DNA from 2 places in the Ideonella sp. FW305-24 genome. Region 1 is predicted to be linked to the other one. Evidence: predicted binding sites of a transcription regulator. Region 1 holds the regulator's gene; the other holds the start of a gene.
The links. The regulator FNR, encoded in region 1, switches genes on or off when oxygen is low (the NO sensors DNR and NnrR bind a similar motif). The targets are predictions, from matches to a motif close to TTGATNNNNATCAA.
Positions count from the first base shown of each region.

Region 1 (6,428 bases):
AGCCCGCCTCCCTCGCCGAGACGAACAGCGCGATGACCGCCATCGCGACGAGGCCGATGGCGCACACGGCCCAGAACGTAGCCCGCCAGCCGAAGTTCAGCCCGAGCCAGGAACCCACCGGCACGCCCAGCAGCGTTGCGACCGTCAGGCCGGTGAACATCGTCGAGAGCGCAGCGGCCTTTCGGTCCGGCGGCACCACGCTGGTGGCGACGACTGCGCCCACGCCGAAGAAGGTGCCGTGCGCCAGCGAGGTGATGACCCGCGCCACCATCAGCACCGCGTAGCTGGGCGCCAGCGCACAGGCCAGGTTGCCGAGCGTGAAGATGACCATCAGCGCGAGCAGCGCCGTCTTGCGCGGCACCTTGCTCAGCGCTGCCGTGAGCAGCGGCGCCCCCACGAACACGCCGAGCGCGTAACCGGAAATGAGCAGGCCTGCGGTGGACCTTCAGGTCGGCCGCGAGCTGCAGCAGCAGGCCCATGATGACGAACTCGGTCGTGCCGATGCCAAAGGCGCCGATGGTCAGCGCATAGAGGGCCATCGAAGGGCGCTTGCCGGCGTTTGCGGAGGCGCCCTGGCTGGATTGCGGTGGGTTGGTCATGCCGGCGTGGTCTCCATGGTCGATGCCTGGAAGACTAGCGACGGCTTGTGTTCCCCACCTCTCCCGAAAACGCCCTCCTGGTGCCGGCTGATGGGGGGAGGCCTGACTCTCCCCGGCCCCTGGCCGCGGGGCACCTTCTCAGGCTCTCAGGCCACGCACCAGGCAGCGAACTGCGCCAGCAAGCCATGGCTCAGCGCCCAGCCCGAGCCCAGCACCAGGCCGGCGCCGGCCATGCGGTAGCCCCAGGCCTGCGCCAGCACGGGCGAGACGCGCTGGCCGCGCCAGCTTTGCCAGCGGGTCCACAGCCAGGGCGCCAGCGCCAATGCGGGCATGGAGCCCAGCGCAAACGCGGCCATCACCAGCGCACCGCCCAAGGCATCGTTCGCCAATGTGGCGAGCAACAGGCCGGCCTGCAGCGCGCCGCAAGGCAGCGCCACCCAACCCAGCCCGGCCAGGCCGGCGCGCCAGGGCCGGCGGCGGCCACCCACCCAGCGCACCGGACTGGCACCGTCGCGCAGCAAGGCAGCCGGCAAGCGGCCGGTCAACAGCCACCACAGGCCCAGCGCCAGCAGCGCCAGGTGCAGCGCCACCCACAGCGGCCGCAGCGCCGGCACGGCCTGGCTCCAGGCACCCAGCGCCGCCACGCTGGCCGCCGCCAGCGCACCGCCAGCCATGTAGCCCACGAGCCGGCCCAGCTGGAAGCCGGCCAGGTTGCGCCCGCAGCCACCGGTGAGCGCCGCACACGGCCCGGCGCACATGCTGGCGCAATGCGGCGAAGCGGCCACGCCCATGGCCAGGCCGGCAAGCACCAACGGCAACACGGCAGCGGTCATCAGGCGCTCAAATCATCCTGGAGAAACGCTCGCGCTGGCGGTCGGTCTGCAGGTAGCGGTCGAAGACCATGGCCACTGCGCGCACCACATACCAGCCGGTGGCGGTGACCTGCAAGGCATCCGGCTCAATCTCGACCAACCCTGCCTCGGCCAGCGGCGCCAGCTGCTGCAGCTCGGTGGCGAAGTAGCTGCGCATGTCCATCAGGTGGGCCAGCTCGATGGATTCGAAGTCGACCCGGCCCTGGCACATCAGCGCCATGATGACGGCGCGGCGCACCAGGTCGTCCCTCACCAGCGCCACGCCGCGCTGCACCGGCAGTTCGCCCTGGCGCAGCGCGTCGTAGTACTCGGGCAGGGTCTTGGCGTTCTGGTGGTAGCTCGCGCCCACGCGGCCGATGGCCGACACACCCAGTCCTATCAGGTCGCAATCGGGCTGGGTGCTGTAGCCCTGGAAATTGCGGTGCAGCCGACCTTCGCGCTTGGCCACGGCAAGAGGATCGTCCGGCAGCGCGAAGTGGTCCATGCCCACATAGGTGTAGCCGCGACCCAGCAAGCCGGCGATGGCACCGCCCAGCATTTCCACACGTTGCGCGGCGCTGGGCAGCTGCAGGGTGTCGATGCGGCGCTGCGGCTTGAAGCGCTGCGGCAGGTGGGCATAGGCGTACAGCGCCAGGCGGTCCGGCCGCAGTTCGCCGATCTGCGCAATGGTGCGCGCGAAGCTGGCCGGCGTCTGCTGCGGCAGGCCGTAGATCAGGTCGGCATTGATGGAGGCGAAGCCCAGTTCGCGCGCGCTGACCATCAAGGCTTTCACGCTTTCGAACGGCTGCACGCGGTGCACCGCCTGCTGCACCTGCGGATCGAAGTCCTGCACGCCGAAGCTGATGCGGTTGAAGCCCAGTGTGCGCAGGTGGGCCAGGCGCTCGGCGCTGACGGTGCGCGGGTCGACCTCGATCGACAGCTCCGCCCCTTCGGTGAAGCCGAAGGCTGCGCGCAGCGAAGCCAGCAGACGGCCCAGCTCCTCGTCGGACAGGAAGGTCGGCGAGCCGCCGCCCAGGTGCAGCTGCGAGACCAGCTGCGAAGCCGACGGGCCGTCGCCCAGTGCGGCGCGCACCAGGCCGATCTCGGTGTCCAGCGCCTGCAGGTATTCGGTGGCGCGCTCGTGATGGCGGGTGATGACCTTGTTGCAGGCGCAGTAGTAGCAGACCGACTCGCAGAACGGAATGTGCACGTAGACCGACAGCGGCCCGCCCAGCGCCGCGCCGCCGCCGCGCAACGCCAGCGCTCGGCGGCACTCGGCCGGGCCGAAGGCTTCGACGAAGCGGTCTGCCGTGGGGTAGGAGGTGTAGCGCGGGCCGGGGGCGTCGAAGCGCCGCAGCAAGGCCTCGGGCAGCAGCGGCGACGCCTGCTCTGCGCCAGCGGAGGTCGACGAAAGGACTGTCATGCCCGGCATGCTGCCCGGCACCGGCCTTGGCCGGCTTGATCTGGCGCAAGCGCCCACAGCAGCCGGGCTTGAACAATCAGGTCCCGGACCTTTGTTGTCTCACATCAAGACTGCCCCGCCATGATTCCCCTGACCGATGCCTGCGCCGCCCAGGCCAAGCCCAATGTGGCCTGCTCACACTGCAATCTGCGCGAGCTGTGCCTGCCGGTGGGCATTCCGGAAGACGAACTGCAGCGGCTGGACGGCATGGTCGCCACCCGCCGCAGCGTGCGCCGCGGCCACACGCTGTTTCGCCACGGCGATCCGTTCGAAGCGGTCTACGCGGTGCGCACCGGCTTCTTCAAGACCCGCATCACGCCCGAAGACGGGCGCGACCAAGTCACCGGCTTCCAGATGGCGGGCGAACTGCTGGGTCTGGACGGCATTGGCAATGACCACCATGCCTGCGACGCCGTGGCGCTGGAAGACTCTCAGGTTTGCGTGATTCCCTACAGCCAGCTCACGCAGCTCTCGCGCGAATTCCCCGGCCTGCAGCGCCAGTTCCACAAGATCATGAGCCGCGAGATCGTGCGCGACCATGGCGTGATGCTGCTGCTGGGCAGCATGCGGGCCGAAGAGCGCCTGGCAGTGTTCCTGCTGAACCTCTCGCAGCGGCTCAAGGCGCGCGGCTTCTCGCCGTCTTCGCTGGTGCTGCGCATGACACGCGAGGAAATTGGCACCTACCTGGGCCTGAAGCTGGAGACCGTGAGCCGCTGCTTCTCGAAGTTCCAGGAAGACGGCGTGCTGGCGGTACGCCAGCGGCAGATCGACGTGCTGGACCCCGAGGCCTTGCAGCGCCTGGTAAACAACGCGCACGGCTGATCCAGCCGAGCCGCGGCGGTGCCACCCCCCTGCGTGACGGGCTCCGCGGCGCCAGCGGTCATTCGGGCGCCGCCTCGCGCTCGCGCCGCAAGCCGCCCACCAGCCACAAAGTAGCGGCCGACGAAATGGCGGTCGTGACCCAGAAGACCAGGAATGCCAGCGAACAGATGGCGTTGCGCGACCATTCGGATTCGCCGCTGCCTGGCAGGTCGTGCACGCTGCCGGGGTCCACGAAGGCGAACATCAGGCCGGCGAGCAGGCCCGCCATCACGAATGCAGGCCAGAGCACCAGCAGCAGCCTGCTGCGAAGCCTGGGCCGGAAAGCGACGGTGCGCTCCTCCGGCTCGTCTTCCTCAACGGCGTGTGGGGCTGGCAGCATGATTGCGCGCCTGCATGGCATCGGTCGTGGCCCCCTGCTCTGCGCTGCCCGCCTCCAACAGCGGCCGGTCCCGGCCGTGCAGCGCCAGGCCGAAGGTGGCGAAGCTCGCCACCACCACGAGGGCGGGGCCGCCAAACACCATCCAGGCAGTGGGCACCCGCCACCAGGGCAAGGTCGGTTGAAACTGTTCGATGGGCCTTGCCTTCATGGCTTGTCTCCTTGTTGGCGGAATCAGCGGGGGATCACAAACGAGGACTTTTCGCTCACCGCGGCACCCGCGGCGCCCAGCGGCGACACCTCGAAACGGATCGGGTGGGCGCCCGGTTTCAAGGCCGCCGCCTGCTCGGGCGGCACCCGCACCGCGAGCGTCACCCAGCGGGCTTCGGCAGGCAGCAGGCTGACCTCCGGGCTGCCGGACAGCACAGCGCCGGGAATGCCCTGCACTGCCACGTGATAGCGCTGTGGCTGCTCGGTGGCATTCATCAACTGCAGCCGGAAGACGTTCTCGACCAGGCCGTCTTCAACGATGCGCGCCAGCGTGGCGCGGTCGCGCACCACGTCCACCTTCAGCGTGCGGCGCAGACTGAGGCTGGTGACAAACGCGACGGCGATGACGATCAGCACCGCGCCATAGATCAGCACCCGGGGCCGCAGCAGGTGCGGCAGGTCAAGCGCTGGCTTGGGCGGCTTGGTGAGGTCCGGATGCGGTTCCTGCCGGGCCAGCGCATTCTGCGTGGCATAGCGGATCAGGCCGCGCGGATAGTGCATCTTGTCCATCACACCGTCGCAGGCGTCGATGCAGGCGGTGCAGGCGATGCATTCGTACTGCAGCCCCTCGCGGATGTCGATGCCGGCCGGGCAGACCTGCACGCACAGGCTGCAGTCGATGCACTGGCCCAGGCCGGCGCTCGCCAGGTCGGTGCCGCGGGCGCGCGTGCCGCGTGGGTCGCCGCGAGCGCTGTCGTAGCTGACGATCAGCGTGTCCTTGTCAAACATCGCGCTCTGGAAGCGCGCGTACGGGCACATGTACTGGCAGACCTGCTCGCGCAGGAAACCAGCGTTGCCGTAGGTGGCCAGGCCGTAGAAATTGACCCAGAACCATTCCCAGGGGCCGAAGTCCAGCGTGAAGGCCTCGGTCCACAGGCTGTGGATCGGCGTGAAATAGCCCACGAAGGTGAAGCCTGTCCACAGGCCCAGCAGCACCCACACCACGTGCTTGCCGCCCTTGCGCCAGAGCTTGTTCAGCGTCCATGGGCCGGCGTCCAGCTTCATGCGGGCGCCGCGTTCGCCCTCGAAGCGGCGCTCTATCCACAGGAAGATCTCGGTGTAGACCGTCTGCGGGCAGGCATAGCCGCACCACAGGCGGCCGCCCACGGTGGTGAAGAAGAACAGCCCGTAGGCGCTGAGCACCAACAGGCCGGTGAGGTAGATGAAGTCCTGCGGGTACAGGACCAGTTGGCCAATGTAGAAGCGCCGCGCCGACAGGTCGAACAGCACCGCCTGCCTGCCGTTCATCGACAGCCAAGGCAGGCCATAGAACAAGGCCTGCGTGAGCCACACCATCAGCCAGCGCCAGCGGGCGAAACCGCCTTTGACCGAGCGCGGGTAGATCTTCTTCTGCTTCTGGTAGAGCGAGACCATCTCGCCCTCGCCCGCTGCGGACGCAGCGTCACCCGGGGCTGGCACGATGGGAATGACGCGGGTCATGCAGCTTGCCTTGATTTGCCTTACGGCGTGGCGGAAGTTGTGGCCGTGGCCGTCGTCACCGGGCCGGACTTGGACAGGCCCCAGACGTAGGCGGCCAGCAGGTGGATCTGCTGCGCCGAGAGGCGCTCGCCGTGCGCCGGCATGACGTTGGTCTTGCCCTTGTTGATCATCGCCACCACCGCGTCTTCACCCCAGCCGTGCAGCCAGACCTTGTCGCTGAGGTTGGGCACGCCCAGCGCCTGGTTGCCCTTGCCATCCGGCCCGTGGCAGGCTGCGCAGGCCACGAACTTGGACTTGCCGAGCTGTGCAGCCAGGCTGTCGTGCGGGCTGCCGGACAGGCTGAGCACGTAGTTCGCCACCTGGTGCACCTCGTCGGCATTGCCGACCGCTGCCACCATCGGCGGCATGATGCCCACGCGGCCTTCGCGGATGGTCTCCTCGATGCGCTCGGGCGCCCCGCCCCACAGCCAGTCCTGGTCGGTCAGGTTCGGGAAGCCCTTGCTGCCGTGCGCATCCGAACCATGGCAAGCCGCGCAGTTGTTGGCGAACAGGCGCTCGCCCACCGCCATGGCCTGCGGGTCCCGGGCCAGTTCGGGCGCAGTCTTGGC
Region 1 covers NZ_JBYTAI010000001.1:198,505-204,932, forward strand. Annotated here, with positions in the region: partial or broken gene AC3WR5_RS00850 (MFS transporter) at 1-539, opposite strand, end outside; gene AC3WR5_RS00855 (sulfite exporter TauE/SafE family protein) at 746-1,432, opposite strand; gene hemN (oxygen-independent coproporphyrinogen III oxidase) at 1,440-2,873, opposite strand; gene fnr (fumarate/nitrate reduction transcriptional regulator Fnr) at 2,994-3,734, shown strand; gene AC3WR5_RS00870 (hypothetical protein) at 3,793-4,113, opposite strand; gene AC3WR5_RS00875 (nitrogen fixation protein FixH) at 4,088-4,321, opposite strand; gene ccoG (cytochrome c oxidase accessory protein CcoG) at 4,345-5,820, opposite strand; gene ccoP (cytochrome-c oxidase, cbb3-type subunit III) at 5,841-6,428, opposite strand, start outside.

Region 2 (6,428 bases), 120 kb from region 1:
CCACGCGCTGGCCGGCCCACGCGGCCAGGTCGTGGCAATGCAGCTCGGCGTCGTGGGCCGACAGCCAGGCCAGTTCGTCCTTCAGCGCGCCCATCGCGGCGCGGCTGGCCTGCGCAGCGCTGCGCACCCGCCGTGCGCCGAACCCGCCGACCAACACCAGCAGCGCGCCGCAACCCAGCGTGGCAACCAGGGGCGGCCAGCCGCCGAAGGCCAGCAGCGCCAGGCCGGTCAACACGCCGGCCGCGGCGGTCCACGGCACCGAGCGGCGCACCTGCTGGGCCTCGATGGCTTCCACGTCCTGCACCATCGCCGTGACGGCCTCGCCGGTGCTCACCGCCAGCGAGCGCTCGGCCGGTGCGGCGCACAGCGCGCCGAAGATCGCCGGCCGCACGCGGGCCAGGCTGCGCAGTGCCGCCTCGTGGCTGCACAGGCGCTCGCCGTAGCGTGCGCCTGTGCGGGCAATTGCCAGCAGGCGGATCGCGGCGCTGGGCAGCAGGTAATTGAAGGCCTGGGCTGCAGCCAACCCGCTCACGCCTGCCGCCGCCGCCGCGGTGATGAACCAGCCGGACACGCCCAGCAAGGCCACCGAGGCCAGGCCCAGCAGTGCGGCACAGGCGGCAGCGGCCTGGAACAGGCCGCTGTGCCGCCGGCGCTCGGTGGCCAGCAGTTGGCGCAACGGAGAGCTGGCGGGGTTGGTGCGGTTTGCTTGGCGGACGGTGCCGGGCTCGCGTTGCGTCATGGCCGGCACGGCCCCCGCACGAAGGTCAGCCGTCATGCCGTCGCTCCCAGCCGCAGCACCTGGTGCGCGCAGGCGGCGAGCCGCTCGCTGTGGGTGGCGATCAAGGTCGTGCGGCCTTCGCAGGCGAGGGCCAGCGTGTCGACCAGCGCGGCTTCGGCCTCGGCGTCCAGGTGGGCCGTGGGCTCGTCCAGCAGCCACAGCCATGCGCCGGGCTTCAGCAGCGCCCGAGCCAGCGCCAGGCGCCGCCGCTCGCCGCCGGAGAGACCGCCGCCGCGTGCGTCCAGCAGCGTGTCCAGCCCCTGCGGGCGGCCGGCCAGCATGGCTTGCAGGCCGGACCGCTCGATTGCTTCGGCCAGCGCCTGCGCCGAGGCTTCTGGCGCCGCAAGCAACAGGTTCTCGCGCAGCGTGCCCGGCACGATCAGCGGCTGCTGGCCGATCCACACCGCGCAGGCTGCGAGCGAGCCCGCGGCAGCCAGCGGCAGGCCGTTGAGCAGGATGCTGCCTTCGCGGATCTGCGCCAGGCCCAGCAGTGCGCGCAGCACGGTGGTCTTGCCGCTGCCGGAAGGGCCCATCAGCGCCAGGCTCTGGCCGGCGGGCAGATCGAAGCTCAGCTTTTGCAGCACGGCTGGCGTGTCGCCGTGGGACAGGCTGACGTTCTGGAAACACAGGCTGGGCGGGCTCTGGAAGCTGGCTGCTGCAGCAGAGTTCAGCGCCGGCGTGGCGGCGTTCTCGCAAGCCAGAAGACGCTCGGCCGCCGCCTGCGCGGCCTGCCGGTCGTGATAAGCCGCGGCCAGGCGGCGCATCGGCAGGTAGAACTCCGGTGCCAGCGCCAGCACGAAAAACGCCGGGCCGAGTGCAAAGCGTTCCGGTGCGGGGAAGGGCAGCAGCCCCAGCAGGCCAAAGCCGCAATACACGGCCACCAGTGCCACGCACAAGGCGGCAAAGAACTCCAGCACCGCAGAGGACAGGAAGGCCAGCCGCAGCACCCGCAGCGTGCGCTGCGCCACGTCTTCGGCGGCCGTTGCCAGGCGGGCGCGCTCGCGCCCTTCGGCCCGCATCGCCAGCACCACCGGCAGCGCGCGCACGCGGTCGGCCAGCAGGCCCGAGAGCCGGGCCAGCGCGGCCAGCTGGCGATGCGACTCGGCGGCCGAGGCCCGGCCTGCAAACGCCATCAGCACGATGAAAGGCAGCAGCGTGGCGGCCAGGATCGCGGCCGTCACCGGGCTGGCGATGGCCACCGCGGCCAGCACCAGCAGCGGTGCCAGCATGGCGGCCTGCCGGGCCGGCAGAAAGCGGGCCACCCAGGCCTCCAGGGCCTCGATCTCTTCGGCAGCCAGGCTGGCCAGCCGGGCGGGGCCGGCCTCGCCGCCGGCCGTGTCCTGCCGCCGCGCGGCGGCGGGCCCAGCAGCTCCGCCCAGCGCGGCCTGAACCAGGCGGGCGCGCCAGCTTCGCTTGACGGCCAACGCCGCCTGTTGCCCCGACAGTGCGGCCTGTCGCCCCAGCAGCCCGCGCAGCGCCGCCGCCAGCACCAGCAGCGCCAGCCAGCCCCAGGGCGGCTGTTGCGCTGCCAGCGCGGCCACGGCGCCGGCCAGGCCGGCTGCGAAGCCGATGCCGGCCACGGCGTCCAGCACCAGGTAGGCACTCGCGGCATGCCGGCCGGGGGCGGCCCGGGCGTGGGCCTGCAGTTGTTGCTCTGCCAGGTCGGAGAGCGTGGAAAGAGGGGATGAAACCATGTTCACCACGATCCTATATCGCCTCCTCCCTTCGCATGATTTGGATCAAGCGCATCGCCAGTACGATGGATACGCTGTACGTCCTGGGGTTAACCCTCCTATTTCGTTCGCTCAAAAGAAGAGAACCCGTCATGGATTCAGGCGTCATCGATCTTTCGCGCTTGCAGTTCGCACTCACCGCGCTGTACCACTTCCTCTTTGTTCCGCTCACGCTGGGGCTGTCCTTCATGCTGGTCATCATGGAGGCGATCTATGTGATGACCGACAGGCCCATCTGGCGCACCATCACGCGCTTCTGGGCCAAGCTCTTCGGCATCAACTTCGTGCTCGGCGTGGCCACCGGGCTGACGATGGAGTTCCAGTTCGGCACCAACTGGTCCTACTTCTCGCACTACGTGGGCGACATCTTCGGCGCCCCGCTGGCCATCGAGGGGCTGATGGCGTTTTTCCTCGAAGCCACCTTCGTCGGTGTGATGTTCTTCGGCTGGGACCGGCTGTCCAAGCTCGGCCACCTGGTCGTGACCTTCCTGGTCGCGCTGGGCACCAACCTGTCGGCGCTGTGGATCCTGATCGCCAACGGCTGGATGCAGAACCCGATTGGCGCCGAGTTCAACCCCGAGACCATGCGCATGGAGGTGACCGACTTCGTCGCGGTGCTGTTCAACCCGATTGCGCAGGCCAAGTTCGTGCACACGGTGAGCGCTGGCTACGTGATCGCCTCGGTCTTCGTGCTGGGCATCTCCTGCTTCTACCTGCTGCGTGGCCGCTTCCCCGAAGTGGCGCGCCGCTCGATGACGGTGGCCGCCGCCTTCGGCCTGGCCTCGTCGCTGTCGGTTGTGGTGCTGGGCGACGAAAGCGGCTATGTGCTGACCGACAACCAGAAGATGAAGCTGGCCGCCATCGAGGCCGCCTGGCACACCGAGAAGGCACCGGCCGGCCTCACGCTGTTCGGCCTGCCGGACACCGAGGCCAGGACCACGCGCTATGCGGTCGAGATCCCCTGGGTGCTGGGCCTGATCGCCACGCGCAGCCTGCATGGCCAGGTGACCGGCATGTCGGAGCTGGTGCTGCGCGCCCAGGAGCGCATCAGCTCCGGCGTGGTGGCTTACGACGCGGTCGAAAAGCTCAAGCTGGACCCGAAGAACACGCAGGCTCGCGCCGCCTTCGAGCAGCACAAGCACGACATGGGCTACGCGCTGCTGCTCAAGCGCACGCTGGCCGACCCACGCGAGGCCACGCCGCAGCAGATCGCTGCCACCGCCTGGGACACCGTGCCCAGCGTGCCGGTGATGTTCTGGAGCTTCCGCATCATGGCCTTCATCGGCTTCGCGATGATTGCGCTGTTCGCCACAGCCTTCGTGCTGTGCTCGCTGCGCCTGCATGGCCAGGCGCGATGGTTCTGGAAGCTGGCCGTGCTGGCCATTCCGCTGCCCTGGCTGGCAGCCGAGCTGGGCTGGGTGGTGGCCGAAATGGGCCGCCAACCGTGGGCGATTGATGGCGTGCTGCCCACCTTCCTGGCCGCTTCGTCGCTGAGCCGCACCTCGCTGTGGATCACCATCATCGGCTTCACCTCGCTGTACGGCACGCTGGCCGTGATCGAGGTCCGGCTGATGCTCTCGGCCATCCGCAAGGGCCCGTACGACCATCACGACGAGCAGCAGCCCGCGCCCGGCCCGGTGCCGGCCAGTTCACCCGTTGCCGCCTGAGCCCACAAGAAGGACAACAACATCATGGCTTTCTTCGACTACGAAACCCTGCGCTTCATCTGGTGGGCGCTGCTGGGCGTGCTGCTGATCGGCTTCGCGCTGACCGACGGCTACGACCTTGGCGTCGGCGCGCTGCTGCCCTTTGTCGGCAAGACCGACGTCGAGCGCCGCATGGTCATCAACTCGGTGGGCCCGCATTGGGAGGGCCATCAGGTGTGGTTCATCCTGGGCGGCGGCGCGATCTTCGCGGCCTGGCCGTTTGTCTATGCAGTGAGCTTCTCCGGCTTCTACCTGGCGATGTTCGTGGTGCTGGCCGCGCTGATCCTGCGGCCGGTCGGCTTCAAGTACCGCTCCAAGCATGAAGACACCGCCTGGCGCACCCGCTGGGACTGGGCGCTGTTCGTCGGTGGCCTGGTGCCGGCGCTGGTCTTTGGCGTGGCGGTGGGCAATGTGCTGCTGGGCGTGCCGTTCCGGCTCGATTCGGACCTGCGTTCGTTCTACGAAGGCAGCTTCTTTGCGCTGTTCACGCCGTTTTCGCTGCTGTGCGGTTTGCTTTCGGTGGCGATGCTGGTGCTGCACGGCAGCGCCTGGCTGACGATCAAGGTCGAGCCCGGTCCGGTGCATGTGCGCGCACGCCGTTTCGGCACGGTGGCCGGCCTGACCAGCCTGCTGCTGTTTGCGGCCGGTGGCCTGTTCGTGGCCTATGGCGACCTGGGCTACAAGCTGACTGCGCCGGCGGACCACTTCGGCCCGTCCAACCCGCTGCGCTCGGAAGCTGTGCACACCGCAGGCGCCTGGCTGGCGAACTATGCGGCTGCGCCGCTGACGATGCTCGCTCCCGCCGCCGGTTTCCTCGGCGCGCTGCTGGCGCTGCTGGGCATTCGCCTGCGCAGCGAAGGGCTGGCCTTCTCCGGCTCGTCGCTGTCGGCCGCAGGCATCATCGCCACGGTGGGCGTGTCGATGTTCCCGTTCATCCTGCCTTCCAGCATCGACCCGCGTTCCAGCCTCACCGTGTGGAATGCCTCGTCCACCGAGAGCACGCTGGGCGTGATGCTCTTCGTCACCGTGGTCTTCCTGCCGCTGATCCTGATCTACACCGGCTGGGCCCTGCGCGTGATGCGCGGCCGCGTGACCACCCAAGAGATGGCCACCCACCCGGACCGCTACTGAGGGCCCCCAGGGCCGGGCTGTGCCCGACCCGCCCCCCGAGGGGGTCAAGGAAACTTGGGGCGGCCCTGCGTTTCCTTGGCCGCTCCGGCATCACGATCCAACAAATCGAAAGGACTTTTCAGGCATGTGGTACTTCACCTGGATCCTCGGCCTCGGCCTGGCCGTCGGCTTCGGCATCCTCAACGGCATGTGGCATGAGTTTCATCTGCCGGAGGAGGAGACTCCCGCTGGCGCGTAGCGCACGGCTCAGCCAGAACGGGGAAGGGCAGTTGCTCCGCGCTTCATGGCCGTTCGCCCTGAGCCTGTCGAAGGGTTCGTGAACCCGCTCAACGTTCCTTGAAAGCCTCGCGTGCTTTGAGCAAGGGTCGCAGCACGAACTCCAGCACCGTGCGTTCGCCGGTGTTGATCTCGACCGTGGCGGTCATGCCGGGGCGGACGGGCAGGGCCTTGCCGCCGGCTTCCAGGGACGAGTGGTCGACCCGCACCAGCGCGCGGAAGTAGGTGTTGTCTGGGCCGCCGTTGTTGCGTTCGGCGTCGCCCAGTGCGTCGGGGCTGATCGAGTCCACCGTGCCGCGCAGGCCGCCGTAAAGGTTGTAGTCGTAGGCGCTGAGCTTGATCTCGGCCACCTGGCCCACCTTGACGAAGCCGATCTCGCTGGGCTTGATGCGGGCCTCGACCAGCATGCGGCTGGTCAGCGGCACGATCTCCATGATCGCGGCGCCGGGGTTGACCACGCCGCCCAGCGTGTTGTTGCGGATGTTCTTGACCAGGCCGACCACCGGCGACTCGATCACGGTGCGCCTGACCATGTCTTCGCGTGCCACCATCTGCTGCTCGATCTGCGCCAGGTCCGACTGCACGCGCAGCATCTCGGTGCTGGCCTCCTGGCGGAAGCGGCTGCGGCGTTCGGTGGACTGTTGCTGCATCTCGCCGATCTGGCGCCGCAGCCGCATCACCTCGACCTCGGACATCAGCCCGCGGGCCGACATGCTTTCGGCCATGTTCAGTTCCTTCTGCACCAGGCCGATGCTGCGCTGGTACGACGCCACGGCTTCGTTGAGCAGCTGCCTGCGTGCGTTG
Region 2 covers NZ_JBYTAI010000001.1:80,464-86,891, reverse strand. Annotated here, with positions in the region: gene AC3WR5_RS00380 (amino acid ABC transporter ATP-binding/permease protein) at 1-775, opposite strand, end outside; gene cydD (thiol reductant ABC exporter subunit CydD) at 772-2,472, opposite strand; gene AC3WR5_RS00370 (cytochrome ubiquinol oxidase subunit I) at 2,604-4,178, shown strand; gene cydB (cytochrome d ubiquinol oxidase subunit II) at 4,203-5,348, shown strand; gene cydX (cytochrome bd-I oxidase subunit CydX) at 5,473-5,586, shown strand; gene AC3WR5_RS00355 (HlyD family type I secretion periplasmic adaptor subunit) at 5,675-6,428, opposite strand, start outside.
Region 2: cydD (thiol reductant ABC exporter subunit CydD) is a predicted target of FNR. The motif match lies at 2,508-2,521, and genes of this name have one in related genera.